DNA from 2 places in the Clostridium sp. 001 genome. Region 2 is predicted to be linked to the other one. Evidence: a T-box and tRNA genes for the amino acid it is inferred to sense, from the RefSeq annotation. Region 2 holds a T-box; the other holds one or more tRNA genes.
The links. A T-box is a leader RNA that pairs with one kind of tRNA and senses whether it is charged. The one in region 2 lies ahead of B5S50_RS10140 (glycine--tRNA ligase), so its partner is inferred to be a tRNA-Gly.

Region 1 (7,833 bases), 720 kb from region 2:
TTCTAGCAAATATTATTCCTAAAGATATGCATGATATGTGTAAATTATTTTTAGAGGGCAATGTAAAAGAAGCACTAAAGATGCAATTAAAGGCCCTTACACTTATGAATACTATGTTCATAGAAACAAATCCTATACCTATAAAAACTGCTATGAATGTTTTGAATATGAATGTTGGAAATTTAAGACTTCCACTTTGTGACATGTCTAAGGAAAATTTGGATGTTTTAAAATCAGAGCTTAAAAACTATGGACTTTTAAAATAAAAAACAAGTCTATTTAAATTATTGTGTAAAACGAAAGTTAACTTTCTTTAATTTAACGTGAAAGATTTATTTCTTTCACGTTAATCAATATGTGACTTTGTAATTAATGATTATTAAATAGTTTGAGGAGAGGTTTAAATGATTAAAATTATACTAAGTGGATGTAATGGTAAAATGGGAAAAGTAATAACCAATTTAGTAGAGGATTTCCCGGACTTATCCATATCTGCAGGAATAGATAAGAAAAATGAAAAATTAGAATTTCCTGTGTTTACCAATATATTAGAATGTAATGTAGAAGGAGATGTGATATTAGACTTTTCAAGACCGGATTCCTTGGATTCACTTCTACAATATGGTAAGAAACATAATATAGGAATTATATTTTGTACTACAGGATATAGTGAAGAACAAATTAAAAAAATTCAGGAAGCCTCAAAGTCTATTCCAATTTTTAGATCTGCCAATATGTCTATAGGTATAAATGTCATAAATAAAGTATTAAAAGATGTAAGTGCTCTTTTATATAAAAACTTTGATATAGAGATAATAGAAAAACATCATAATCAAAAAGTGGATGCTCCAAGTGGAACAGCATTACTTTTAGCAGATACAATAAAGAATTCTATACCAGAAAAGGTTGACTATGTAAACGGAAGAGAAGGAATTAGAAAGAGAGTTCACAACGAAATAGGCATTCATGCCGTAAGAGGTGGAACTATAGTAGGAGAACATGAAGTTATATTTGCAGGTCAGGGTGAGACTATTGAGATAAAGCATACTGCTATTTCAAGAGAGGTTTTTGCCGTAGGAGCACTTCATGCTTGTGAGTTTATGTATAAGAGAGAAAAAGGCTTTTATTCAATGGAAAATGTAATTAATGGTAAATAATATAAAGGGCTGTTCACTAATTAGTGTGTCAGCCCTTTTAAAGTGTACATATGTTTTTAAACAATTGACCATTAATAATGGAAAACTATGGAGGGTTTATTTATATTTTTAAAGTGCCTAACCATTTTTCTATTTTTGATAGAGATAATTTAAGTTCTTCCATACTGTAGGCATAAGATATTCTCACATGAGCTTCTCCACCTGGTCCAAAAGCTGAACCTGGTACTATGGCTACACCACCTTCTTTTAGAAGTTTTTCACAGAAATCATTGCTGTTCATGCCAAATTTTTTTATTGATGGAAATATGTAAAAAGCACCTTTGGGTAGGTTTACCTCGAATCCCAAGGATTTTAACCTGTTGAAAACATAATCTCTTCTTTCCATAAATTTAGACTTCATGTAGTTTACATCTTCCATACAGCTTTTTAAACCTTCATAAGCTCCCCATTGAGAAATGGAAGGAGCACAGGATACATTGTATTGGTGCACTTTTATTATCTCATTCATAAAGTATGTGTTTGCACATACATAGCCTATTCTAAGACCTGTCATTGAGAACATTTTGGAAAAACCACCTATTAAAATAACTTTATCCTTTATTTCCTTGTATTGTGCAATAGAGTAATAATTTTTTTCAAAGCATAATGAAGCATATATTTCGTCACTTAACACTAATACATCATTTGCTTTCAGTAAATTAAATAAATTAGTACTGTCTTCTTTAGACAAAATAGCACCTGTTGGATTACAAGGATAGGAGAGAACTATTAATTTAGGATTTTCTTTCTCTAATATTTTTTTTAAACTGTCAAAATTAATAGAAAAGTCATCGTTTAAACTGTAGTTTAGTACACTTCCACCTAAAATTTTTACACAGCTTTCATAAGCAGGATAGGCAGGGGTTGGTATCAATACTTTATCACCTGTATTTACAAGAGTTGCAAATACATCCATTAAAGCTTCGCTTCCGCCTATGGTAATGCAGGTTTCTTCTGCAGTATAATGTATGTTTAAATTTGCAAGATATTTTGATATTTCTTCTCGGAGCTCTATAATTCCAGCATTTGAGGTATATCCGGTTTTATTTTCTTCAATAGACTGTATCATGGCTGCCTTAATTTTTTTAGGTACATTAAAATCAGGCTGACCTAAGGTTAAAGATATGGCATCCGGGTAGTTAACTAACTTGTTATAAAATTTTCTAATACCTGAAAGTTCTATAGAACTAATATTTTTTGATATACTATTCAAATTTTCACTTCCAATCTATATATTTATTTATTTGAATTGTACTCTAATTCATAAAATTATTCCACTTTTTATATATACGTATATTTTCATTATGAAATAAAACACTAGTAAAGTGGAGGTGTAATTTTTGAGAAAAATATCTTTTGTATTATTGTTAATTTTGTTTTTCCCTAATGCATCGATAATTAGAGCTAAGGAATCCAAGAAAAACCTTGGAATACTGGTAGATATTACAGAAGAAATGCTGTATCTTATTGATAAAGATAAAAACACAATTATAAGAAAATATCCTGTGGCTAGCGGTAAATCTGAAACACCTTCACCTATAGGAACTTGGAAGGTTGTCAGTATGGCTTCTTGGAGCGGAGGCTTTGGCACAAGATGGATAGGATTAAATGTCCCCTGGGGTAAATTTGGAATACATGGTACAAATAAACCGCATAGTATAGGAGGTCAGGCTTCTCATGGATGTATAAGAATGCTTAACAGCGATGTAGAAGATTTATATAATTACGTTTATTATGGTATGATTGTAGCTGTTTATGGCGGTCCGTATGGCCCCTTTGGAAAAGAATTGAGAATATTAACCCCTGGAGTTCGGGGAGCAGATGTGTATGAAATACAGAGAATGTTAAAAGATGCGGGATACTACTGTGGAAGTATGGATGGTATCTATGGAGAGAGTATGAAAAAATGTGTGATGAAATTTAGAAGGGATAATAAACTTCCGGAAAGCCATGATGTGGATAAGAATTTTTATAAAAAGCTTAGAATAATGTTGATGGACTAATTTCCACAATAATAGCTACTATTGCATAGGCTTATTATTTGTGATATATTTTGTGCACCATAAGTAATTGACTTTTAGCTGTATTACAATACTCTTCATACAATAAAAAAAGCAGTCCATTGAATAGACTACTTTTTTATGGAGGCGCCATCCAGATTTGAACTGGAGATAAAGGTTTTGCAGACCTCTGCCTTACCACTTGGCTATAGCGCCATTATTGGAGCGGAAGACGAGATTCGAACTCGCGACGTTCACCTTGGCAAGGTGACGCTCTACCACTGAGCCACTCCCGCATATTTTAAATCTGGTGGCCAGACCAGGAATCGAACCAGGGACACGAGGATTTTCAGTCCTCTGCTCTACCGACTGAGCTATCTGGCCAAAGACAATACATTATCTCGAATATTTATAAACTACACTCTAAAGAAGTAATAGTATATAAATTGGTGGGCACAACAGGGCTCGAACCTGTGACCCTCTGCTTGTAAGGCAGATGCTCTCCCAGCTGAGCTATGCGCCCTTACGACAATATTGTCACAACAGTTAATATTATATCTTGGTATATGTATATTGTCAATACTTGTGCATTAAATATTTGTAATAATTTTATCTAATGGCTGCCTACTATAATATTCCCACTAAATAAGATTCATTGATAAATTAATTGGGTATTTCTGGAGAATTTAGCTGTCGATATTTGACAATAGAAATTTGAATATAGATTTATTTTAGACACATACTATTTTGGAAGGGAGTGTTGAGAGGTGCTGTTATTGACTATGGTATATAGTAAAGAAAGAGAGTGTATAATCCAGGGAATAAGAGATTTAAAAGAATATTTTAAAAATAAGAATGTGCTCATTGGAATATATGAAAATATTGAAAAAGGTACTCACTTCCTTAAGGTGTTTTGTGATGGTGAAATTAACAATAAACTTATGAATATATTTAATATGTGTGTTTCAAATATAATTTACAATATATTGGTAGATGAATTTTATGAAAAAGATGCTATGCTTTTTTTATCAGATACGTATTTCTTTTTAAAATATGAAGATTTAGAGAAAATTGGAGAAAAGAGCATGGAAGTATTAAAGGGAAGAAGCACAATTATAGATGAAAATTCCATTTACTGTATAAATAAGAAAAACGATATCTTGGATAAAATATCAGATTGTATGGCTGAAAATAAGGAAATAAACGTAGATGGTTTTATAACTTTTAGAAAAAAAGAAATTTTCAATGATTTAGAGGTCATAGTTGATAAAGTAGTTGAAAAATATATGGTAGAAAAAGAATACGATGAATTTATAAAACTTTTAAAGTATTTTGTGGATATCCAAGAGAGCAAAATAGATTATGTAAATATAATTATTGATAATGATGGAAGCTATATTATAAAAAATAAAAAAGGAGAAGAAATAACAGATAATTTTTTTAGAGATTTAACGGAATTAAGATATGGTAGTGATACTCATTCTGATGATATTTTAATAAGTGCACTTATAACTAATTCACCTGAAAAAGTAGTTATTCACTGTGTGGAAAATTGTAAAAATACAGAACTTATTGATACTATTAAAAAAGTGTTTACGCATAAAGTACAATTTTGTAACAATTGCAGTATCTGCAAGACTATAAAAAATAGTTTAAATAGGGTGTAGATATTTTTAATTAATAGTTAATAATGAAGAATTAATAGTTAATGTGGATTTTTTCGTTACACTACAAAAAATCTTTAATTAAGATTTTCACCACTAGTTTTGCTAAAGCAAAACATTACTAAGAACTGACTTATATAAATTTAAAGATTTTTTGTGATAGCTAAAAATCATCCTTTACTATTAATTTTTCATTATTAATTCTTAACTTGCGAAGCTTTGCTTCGCATTATTTTTATATTAACTCAAAATTTCATATATGCGAAAGTTAATATTCAGAGTATGATTTAATTTTTTATGTAGAAGTCTTCGTATGCTATAGAATTGGACAACTATTGAATAAAAAAATTTACATTCTTATATTGACATACCCCTTGTAGAATAATATAATAAGCTCAAATAGGATAAAGACCATGAAAAGGAAAAGTAAGTAAATCAATTACCTTAAGAGAGAAGGATTTTAAGCTGAAATATCCTTTAGGCAAGATTTATTGAATACCACCTTTGAGTTGCATACTGAAATTAAGTAAGTATTTCCCGCTAATCTGCGTTATGGATTCAAAGATAATAGCATATTGCTTTTAATTTTTTAATTAAAGCAGTCAGTTTAATATTATAAGTAATTGTGAAAAAAGTTTTAATTTACATCTAGTGTGTGTAGTGCATTTTTTTTGCAGTATATTTATTTGTTTTATAAAAGATTAATGCTATTAATTTGGGTGGAACCGTGATAATACTCGCCCCATTTTGTGGGAGAGTTTTTTTATTGCTTAATTTTAAGTTTCAAGTACTGTTTGAAGGTAAATTCAGTATAAAACTAATTATATAAGGAGGAGTAAATATGATAAAGATAATCTTAAAAGATGGTAAAGAACTTGAAGTAGAAAAAGGATTAAAAGTAGCTGATATTGCAGCAAAATTAAGCACTTCACTTGGTAAAAAGGCTCTAGGAGCTAAAATAAATGGTAAAGTAGAAGAACTTAACAAGGAAATTAATGAAGATTGTAAACTTGAAATTTTGACATTTGAAGATGAAGATGGAAAAAAGATATTGAGACATACTGGATCTCACATACTTGCACAAGCAATTAAAAGATTGTATCCAGAAGTGAAATTGGCTATAGGACCTTCTATAGATGATGGATTTTACTATGATATGGATGCTGATTTTTCATTTACACCGGAATTGCTTGAAAAAATTGAAGGTGAGATGAATAAGATAATAAAAGAAAATGAAAAATTGGAGAGATTTGAACTTCCAAGAGATGAAGCTATAAAATTAATGGAAGAAAAGAATGAGCCTTATAAAGTTCAGCTTATAAAAGATTTGCCTGAAGATGAAGTTATATCTTTTTATAAACAGGGAGATTTTGTAGATTTATGTGCAGGACCTCATGTACCATCAACAGGTAAAGTTAAAGTTGTAAAACTTCTTTCGATTGCAGGAGCTTATTGGAGAGGAAATGAAAAGAACAAAATGCTCCAGAGAATATATGGTACTGCCTTTGAAAAAAAGAATGACCTTAAAGATTATTTAACAATGATGGAAGAGGCTAAAAAGAGAGATCATAGAAAGCTTGGAAAGGAACTTGATCTTTTCAGCATACATGAAGAAGGACCTGGATTCCCATTTTTCCATCCAAAGGGAATGATCATAAGAAATGAACTTCAAAATTACTGGAGACAAGTTCACCACAAAGCAGGATATGATGAGATAATGACTCCTATTATATTAAATGAAGAATTGTGGCATCAATCAGGACATTGGGATCATTATAAAGAAAATATGTATTTTACAAAAATAGATGATGAAGATTATGCTATAAAGCCAATGAACTGCCCTGGTTCTATACTTGTTTATAAGAACAAAATACACTCTTATAGAGACCTTCCTATAAGATATGGTGAAATGGGAATTGTTCATAGACATGAAAAATCTGGAGCTCTTCATGGACTCATGAGGGTAAGATGCTTTACTCAAGATGATGCTCACATATTTATGACTAAAGATAATATGAAAGATGAAATAGTAAAGGTAATAAAACTTATAGACAGTTTCTATAAAGTATTTAAATTTGAGTATTTCGTTGAATTATCAACAAGACCTGAAGATTCTATGGGAAGTGATGAAGACTGGGAAGCTGCAACTGAAGGACTTAAAGATGCATTAAAAGCAGTAGGACTTGATTATAAAGTAAATGAAGGAGATGGAGCTTTCTACGGACCTAAGATAGATTTCCACTTAAAAGATTCCATAGGAAGAACTTGGCAGTGTGGAACTGTTCAATTGGATTTCCAGATGCCAGAAAGATTTGATTTAACTTATGTTGGAGCAGATGGGGAAAAGCACAGACCAGTTATGGTTCACAGAGTTGTATTTGGATCTATAGAAAGATTTATAGGAATTTTGATAGAGAACTACGCAGGAGCATTTCCAGCTTGGCTTGCACCAGTACAAGTTGAAGTAATGAATATTACTGATGCTCAAGATGACTACGTAAATGAAGTAGTTGAAAAGTTAAAAGAAAATGATATAAGAGTAGAATCAGATATGAGAAATGAGAAGATAGGATATAAGATAAGAGAAGCTCAAATGCAGAAAGTTCCTTATATGATTGTACTAGGAGAAAAAGAAATGAAAGATAAAACTATATCTGTAAGAAGTAGAAAAGGCGGAGATATGGGAACTATGGCACTAGATGACTTCATTTCAAAACTTAAAGATGAAATAGATAAAAAAATAAGCGATATATAATTAAAATTATATATTGACTATAAGCTATAACAATAGTATAATATAACTCGTTAAGAAGAAACTAGCCGTTTCTCACCTTACGGCACAGCCAGTAAGGTTATGAAGATTTCTTAATTAAAAGGATTCTTTATTATTGATGTATTCAAAGGACGGCGGTAGCTGTCCTTTTTTATATGCTTTGTTAAATTCCACCTAGGAGGTGAAAATCATTAATAAAA
Region 2 (7,833 bases):
AATAAATGTGAAGTATGATAACCCAAGAGAAGTAGGGGCAGATAGAATAGTGAATGCTGTAGCAGCTCATGAAATGTACAATAGATCTCTAATTATAATAGATTTTGGCACAGCTACTACATTTTGTGCAGTTACTGCAAAGGGGGATTATTTAGGGGGAGTAATATGCCCGGGAATAAAAATATCTGCAGATGCTTTAGTTGAAAAGGCAGCTAAGCTTCCAAGAGTGGAAATAACCAAGCCTCAAAAAGTAATATGCAAAAATACAGTTGCGAGTATGCAATCTGGCATAGTGTATGGTTATATTGGTCAGGTGGATTATATAGTTGGGAAAATGAAAAAAGAAATGATGGATTTAGGAGAAGACGAACCTTTTGTAATAGCTACAGGTGGCCTTGCTAAACTGATAAATGAGGAGTCAAAGTCTATAGATACAATAGATTCTATATTGACATTAACGGGACTTAAGATAATCTATGACAAAAATAAAGAGTAGGTGCTTTAATGAAAATAGGAAATTTTGAATTGAAAGACAATGTGGTTTTGGCGCCTATGGCTGGAGTTACAGATAGGGCTTTTAGAGAATTGTGCATAGAGATGAAGTGCGGATTTACCTATACAGAAATGATAAGTGCCAAAGCTCTTTTCTATGACAGTGATAGAACTAAACAGATGCTCAAAGTGTCTTCTATAGAAAAGCCTTTAGGTGTTCAAATATTTGGAAGTGATCCACTTATAATGGCTAAAGTTTGTGATTTTTTTAATTATAATGAAGATATTGCCATTATAGATATAAACATGGGGTGTCCTGCTCCTAAAATAGTAAAAAATGGAGAAGGATCTGCACTTATGAAAAATCCTTCTCTTGCTTCTCAAATAGTAAAAGAAGTGAAAAAAGCTTCTGTAAAACCAGTTACTGTAAAAATGAGAATAGGATTTGATTTTGATAATATAAATGTAGTGGACTTTGCCCAAGTTATGGAACAATCAGGAGCTGATGCTGTGACTGTTCATGGTAGAACTAGTACACAGATGTATAATGGCAGTGCAAATTGGGATATAATAAGTCAAGTAAAGAAAAAAGTAAACATTCCTGTAATCGGAAATGGAGACGTATTTACAGCAGAAGATGCAGTAAGACTGTTTAATAATACGGGATGTGATGGAATAATGATTGGAAGAGGTTCCATGGGAAATCCGTGGATATTTAAACAGATATATGAAATTAGAAATCATCAACCTGTTATATTCCCAAGTCCTTCAGAAAAAATAAATTTGTGTATGGAACACTATAGAAGGGCAATATATTACAATGGTGATGATAGAACTGTAAGAGAAATGAGAAAGCACATAGCATGGTATATAAAAGGACTAAAAAATAGTAAGGAGATAAAAGATAAAATAAATTGTGAAAAAAAGAGTGAAAATGTATTTAAAATTTTAAATGAATATAAATCTTTGTTGTAATTTTTAATAGAACATGAGAATAGGATATTACTGTAAGCAATGTAATAGGAAGAAAAGTGTGAAATCCATTTTATATACTACATCGCAAAAAACTGGATTCTATAATGACAGCAGTTTTTTGGGAAAAATTAAAGATAGATTTAGGCTAAAATTGAAGGAAGAAATCTTTATAAAAGAGCTAAAATTAGAAATAAAAAATGTTAAATTTCCGCCAAATATTAATATAGAGTCTTATAATAGTAACATCCTAAGAGCAAAAAAGATATCAGGTATAAGAGATATGGAACTAGCCCCTAAAGTATATAGATATTTAGATTATAATTTATACAATAAATTTCAAAGGGAGCTAATGGCTTTTAGTATTATAAAGAGTTTGAAAGTTATACTTAGGATTAAGAAAAAAAGTATAAGACATAGTTGTATAGTTGTTTATGATGCTTCAGAGAAAATTTTATTTGATACCATATGCTATTTAGCTAGAGAAGCTAAAGACATAATATTACTTTCTAAAGATATTATGAAAACTAAGGGTATTGGACAATATATTATTGCTAATTATGGAATAACTCCTATAATTACATCTGATATGAAATTTTCTTTTGAAAGTGCAGACTTTGTAATAAGTTCTAAGAATGTCACTGTAAAGAGTGATGCATATGTATGGTATATAGATAATAGTTATATACCCAGTGATAGAGGCGTAATAGTAAACGATGTTAGTTATAAAGTTCCATGGAATTGTAAGTACAATGGAGTATCTTTTGAACTTTTAGGGTCTATACTTTGTCAAATGAATGAAAAAAATGTGGAAAAATCTTTATCCTATAATGGCATATTTCTTGATAAAATAAAATTTAATGAGGATATGCTGGTTTTATAATCTAGAGGAAATTGTAATATGAAAATTCAATTTTCAAAATGTTGACATTATAATAGTGCTGTTTTATAATTACTTAAATAATAATTAGTATGAGTAAAAATGAGTAAAAGTGAGCACGTTGATGGCTAATAGGGTTATCTATAAGAATTTTAGATAAATTGTTAAAAGGGGATAGTTAAATGAGTGGATCAAAAAAATATGTAATGACCTATGAAGGTATAACAAAACTTGAGGATGAATTAGAATATTTAAAAACAGCTAAAAGAAGAGAAATTATGGAAAAAATTAAAGTAGCACTTTCTTTTGGAGATTTAAGTGAAAATTCAGAGTATGATAGTGCTAAAAATGAACAAGCATTTGTAGAAGGAAGAATAGTACAACTTGAAAATATGCTAAAAAATGCTACTATAGTAGATGAAGAAGAAATTCCGCCAGGAGTAGTAGGCATAGGATCTATTGTAAAAGTTAAGGATTATGATTTTAATGAAGAAGTAGAATATTTGATTGTAGGGTCTGCAGAAGCGGATCCAATTAACAATAAAATATCCAATGAATCTCCAGTAGGTAAGGGGCTTGTAGGTAAAAAAGCTGGGGATGTAGTTGAAGTACAGGTTCCAGATGGAGTTAGTAAGTATGAGATACTCAGTATAAGAAGATAATTGGAGGGTAACATTGATGTCAAAAGACGAAAAGAAATTACATGCACTAGAAGAAAAGTCTAATGAGCTCATTAGGGAGAGGCTGCAAAAATTTGAAGACCTTAAAGAAGCAGGAAAAGATCCCTTTGACGTATATAAAGTAGAGAGGACACATACTTCAAAAGAAGTAAAGGACAACTACGATACTTTAGAAGGTAAAGATGTAACTGTAGCAGGAAGGCTTATTTCGAAAAGAGTTCATGGAAAAGCTGGATTTTCCGATTTATATGATAGATATGGAAAGATACAGTTATATATAAGGATAAACGATGTAGGTGAAGAGAAATTAAAAGAGTACAAATCCTATGATATTGGTGATATTTTATCTGTAACTGGTAGAGTGTTTAAAACTAAGACAGAAGAAATATCAATTCATATTACAGATTTTGAACTGGTAGCTAAGTCTCTCAAACCGCTTCCAGAAAAATGGCATGGATTAAAAGATCCAGATTTGAGATATAGGCAGAGATATGTGGATTTAATAATAAACAGTGACGTTAGAGATACTTTCTTGAAGAGAACTGCCATAATAAAGTCAATAAGAGAATTCCTAGATAACAAGGACTACATAGAAGTGGAGACTCCAATACTTTCGTCAATAGCTGGAGGAGCTGCAGCAAAACCTTTTACAACCCATCATAATGCACTTGATATAGATATGTATTTGAGAATTGCTACAGAACTATATCTTAAAAGACTTATAGTTGGTGGTTTTGAAAAAGTATATGAAATAGGTAAATGTTTTAGAAATGAAGGTATGGATATAAGGCACAATCCGGAATATACATCGATTGAATTATATGAAGCTTTTGCAGATTATAACGATATGATGGAAATTACTGAAAATATGATAGCCTATGTATGTGAGAAAGTCCTTGGTACTACAAAGGTAGTTTATGAAGATACAGAAATAGACTTTAAGCCACCATGGAATAGAATTACTATGGTAGAGGCAGTTAAAAAATTTGCAAATGTGGATTTTGATGAAGTGAAAGATGATGAGGAAGCTAGAGAAATTGCTAAAGAAAAACATATTGAATTAAAGAAGGAATTGAAGGATTGTTCAAAGGGTGATATATTGGATGCTATGTTTGAAGAGTTTTGTGAAGAACAATTCATTCAACCTACTTTTGTAATGGATTATCCTGTAGAAATATCACCTCTTACTAAAAAGAAAAGAGGAAATCCTAAATTTACGGAAAGATTTGAAGGATTTATATTTGGAAGAGAAATATGTAATGCATATTCGGAACTAAATGATCCTATAGTGCAGAGAGAAAGATTTATGCAGCAGCTAAAAGAAAGAGAACTAGGTGATGATGAGGCATATATGATGGATGAAGATTTCTTAAATGCACTTGAGATAGGCATGCCTCCAACTGGAGGTTTGGGAATAGGGGTAGATAGACTTGTAATGTTCCTTACGAATGCCACTTCAATAAGGGATGTTATATTATTTCCTACAATGAAGCCAAATCAACAGCAGTAAGTATGTAACTTGTTTGAAGACCTAAGGAAATTTCAGTTAAAATCCATAGGTCTTCAAAATGTTTTTACATAAAAAATAAAAAAATGTTGCATTTTTAAAATCCCATGATATAATATTATATGTAAGTTATTCCGTGGTAGCTCAATGGTTGAGCATTCGGCTGTTAACCGAAGGGTTGGAGGTTCGAGCCCTCTCCACGGAGCCATTTCATTTTTTGTAATATTTAAAGACTTGTTATTTACATTTAAAGATAATAGGATAAAATGAAAACTATATAGAAAAAATTAATATATGCTGTGATAAAGAATAGTATTAATGTAAATCTCTACAGAGAAGTTGTGGATGGTGTAAACAACTGGGATTTTATTTATGAAGGAACTTTTGAGCTAACTATGTATTTAAAGATGAGCTTGTGCTAAAAAGGGTGGAACCGCGGAAATAAAATTCGTCCCTTATGTGGCAGGTTCTTTTTTTATATTTGAAAATCCAAATTTAATGTTTAATAATAAGTAATGAATTAAAATAGAAAGGGGAAAAAATAATGTCTTTTGAAAAAACTATGGATAAAGTAGTAGCTTTAGCTAAAAGTAGAGGATTTGTATATCCTGGGTCGGATATATATGGAGGTCTTGCTAATACATGGGATTATGGACCTGTTGGAGTGGAGCTAAAAAATAATGTAAAGAAAGTTTGGTGGCAAAAGTTTGTTCATGAAAGTGAACATAATGTAGGAATAGATTGTGCCATACTTATGAATAATGAAGTTTGGGTAGCTTCAGGTCATGTGGGAAACTTTTCTGATCCACTTATGGATTGTAAAGAATGTAAGGCTAGGTTTAGAGCTGATAAATTGGTAGAAGAACATATGACAGCACAGGGAGTAGAAAAGGCTAGTGCTGATGGATGGAGCAATGAAAAACTAAAGAAATACATAGATGACAACAATATTGTTTGTCCTAGCTGTGGAAAGAAAAATTTTACCGATATCAGACAATTTAATCTTATGTTCAAAACATTTCAAGGAGTTACAGAGGATTCAAAATCAGAAATATATCTGAGGCCTGAAACTGCACAGGGGATATTTGTAAATTTTAAAAATGTTCAAAGAACAAGTAGAAAAAAGATACCTTTTGGAATAGCACAAATAGGTAAATCCTTTAGGAATGAAATAACTCCAGGAAACTTTACTTTTAGAACTAGAGAATTTGAACAGATGGAACTTGAATTTTTCTGTAAACCGGGAACTGATTTAGAATGGCATGATTATTGGAAAAAGTATTGCTGGAATTTCTTATTGAGTCTTGGAATAAAAGAAGAAAATATAAGATTTAGAGATCATGATAAGGAAGAACTTTCTCATTATAGTAAGGCCACTTCTGATATTGAATATTTATTTCCATTTGGATGGGGCGAGCTTTGGGGTGTAGCAGATAGAACGGATTATGATTTAAAACAGCATCAAGAGCATTCTGGTAAGGATATGACTTATTTAGATACGATAACTAAGGAAAAATATATACCATACTGCATAGAACCTTCTGTAGGAGCTGATAGAGCTGTACTTGCATTTTTAGTTGATGCATATGATGAAGAAGAATTAGAAGGAGGAGATGTGAGAACAGTACTACATTTTCACCCTGCTATAGCTCCATTTAAAGCAGCTATCTTACCTCTTAGTAAAAAATTATCAGAAAAAGCTTTAGAAGTATACAACATTTTAAGAAAAGATTTTAATGTGGAGTACGATGATGCAGGAAGTATAGGTAAGAGATATAGAAGAGAAGATGAAATTGGAACGCCTTATTGTATAACAGTAGATTTTGATACAATGGATGACAATACTGTTACTGTAAGAGATAGGGATACCATGGAGCAGTTTAGAATAAAAATAGAAGAATTATCGTCATTTATGCAAGAAAAAGTACAGTTTTAGTAAAAAGGTGTCATATAAATTTGAGAAAATTTATATGACACCTTTTGTTATTCCGCGGTTATTTATCCAGGATAGCATTCCTCTAAATTTTTTTATTAAAAAAATTTACCGAATCAAAAGATCCGGTAAATTAGGGTTTAATCATGGGGATATGTTATATGTTTAATTAAAACTTGGGGAATTATATTAATGTTTCCTTACGGCACAAACATAGTATAACATAACACAATAATAATTTTCAATAGAGTCATATAAAGTCATTAAATTAAATATTTTCTCACAATTTAGATTTTAATAGCATATTAGGGCGAACAAACTAAATGTTGGTTAAGATCTATATGGGTGGAGTTATCTTAGTATGATATATCTACTTCATACAAATTTATAGAAAATTATGTTATGATATAAGCGTGATTATAATTAGCAGATTTATTTTTGGAGGTTTTTTAATGAAGGAAGATTTTGATAACTTTAAAAAGTTTATAAAAAATAAAAAGACGGCAGTAGTTGGAATAGGAATAAGTAACAGACCTTTAATTAATTTTTTATTGGGACTAGGTGCACAGGTAAGTGCTTTTGATAAAAAAGATGAAGGGGAACTTGGTGAAGTTGCCAAGAAATTAAAAAAGCGAGGAGTGGGTTTAGTATTAGGCAAAAATTATCTCGAACATTTAGATAATTTTGATGTAATATTTAAGACTCCTTCTATGAGAATAGATAGTCCTGCACTTGTAAAAGCTAAACAAAATGGGGCATATGTAACTTCAGAAATGGAAGAGTTTATTAAATATTGTCCTGCTAAGATATATGGAGTAACTGGCAGTGATGGAAAAACTACAACTACTACACTTATATATAATATGTTAAAGGAACAGGGATATAAAAGTTGGGTTGGGGGAAATATAGGCACCCCATTATTTTCTAGGATAGAGGAAATAAGTCCTAAGGATAAGGTGGTTCTTGAACTTTCAAGCTTTCAACTTATGGGCATGGATGTATCACCGGAAGTAGCTGTGATCACTAATATAAGTCCAAACCATCTTGATATTCACAAGGATATGGAAGAGTATGTGAATGCAAAAAAAAGTATATTTAAGTATCAAGGAAACCAGGATATGGTCATTTTTAATAGAGATAATGAGTGTACTAATGCTATGGTAAAAGAAGCTAAAGGAAAAGTAAGACAGTTTAGTATTGAAGAAGAATTAACTTCTGGTGGATATTTAAAGGGAGACATTTTATGTATTGATGGGAAAAAAGTATGCAAGATAAGTGAAGTTAAACTTAGAGGAATGCATAATGTTGCAAATTTGCTTACTGCATTTTCTGCAATTAAAGAGGATGTTTCTGTAGATAATATGAGAAA

Region 1: it has a tRNA-Gly gene. The T-box ahead of B5S50_RS10140 (glycine--tRNA ligase) is inferred to sense a tRNA for this amino acid. The anticodon was not compared.

The regions. Positions count from the first base shown of each region.
Region 1 is NZ_CP020473.1:1,477,601-1,485,433, reverse strand. Features, by position in the region: gene dapA (4-hydroxy-tetrahydrodipicolinate synthase) at 1-266, shown strand, start outside; gene dapB (4-hydroxy-tetrahydrodipicolinate reductase) at 405-1,157, shown strand; gene B5S50_RS06680 (pyridoxal phosphate-dependent aminotransferase) at 1,258-2,409, opposite strand; gene B5S50_RS06675 (L,D-transpeptidase family protein) at 2,537-3,199, shown strand; tRNA gene B5S50_RS06670 (tRNA-Cys) at 3,339-3,412, opposite strand; tRNA gene B5S50_RS06665 (tRNA-Gly) at 3,418-3,492, opposite strand; tRNA gene B5S50_RS06660 (tRNA-Phe) at 3,505-3,580, opposite strand; tRNA gene B5S50_RS06655 (tRNA-Val) at 3,644-3,719, opposite strand; gene ytxC (putative sporulation protein YtxC) at 3,964-4,863, shown strand; gene thrS (threonine--tRNA ligase) at 5,702-7,615, shown strand; ribosomal protein L20 leader region at 7,662-7,792, shown strand; gene infC (translation initiation factor IF-3) at 7,815-7,833, shown strand, end outside.
Region 2 is NZ_CP020473.1:2,192,832-2,200,664, reverse strand. Features, by position in the region: gene B5S50_RS10170 (type III pantothenate kinase) at 1-496, shown strand, start outside; gene dusB (tRNA dihydrouridine synthase DusB) at 505-1,467, shown strand; gene B5S50_RS10160 (hypothetical protein) at 1,526-2,347, shown strand; gene greA (transcription elongation factor GreA) at 2,527-3,006, shown strand; gene lysS (lysine--tRNA ligase) at 3,023-4,534, shown strand; tRNA gene B5S50_RS10145 (tRNA-Asn) at 4,665-4,739, shown strand; T-box leader at 4,822-4,990, shown strand; gene B5S50_RS10140 (glycine--tRNA ligase) at 5,076-6,467, shown strand; gene murD (UDP-N-acetylmuramoyl-L-alanine--D-glutamate ligase) at 6,917-7,833, shown strand, end outside.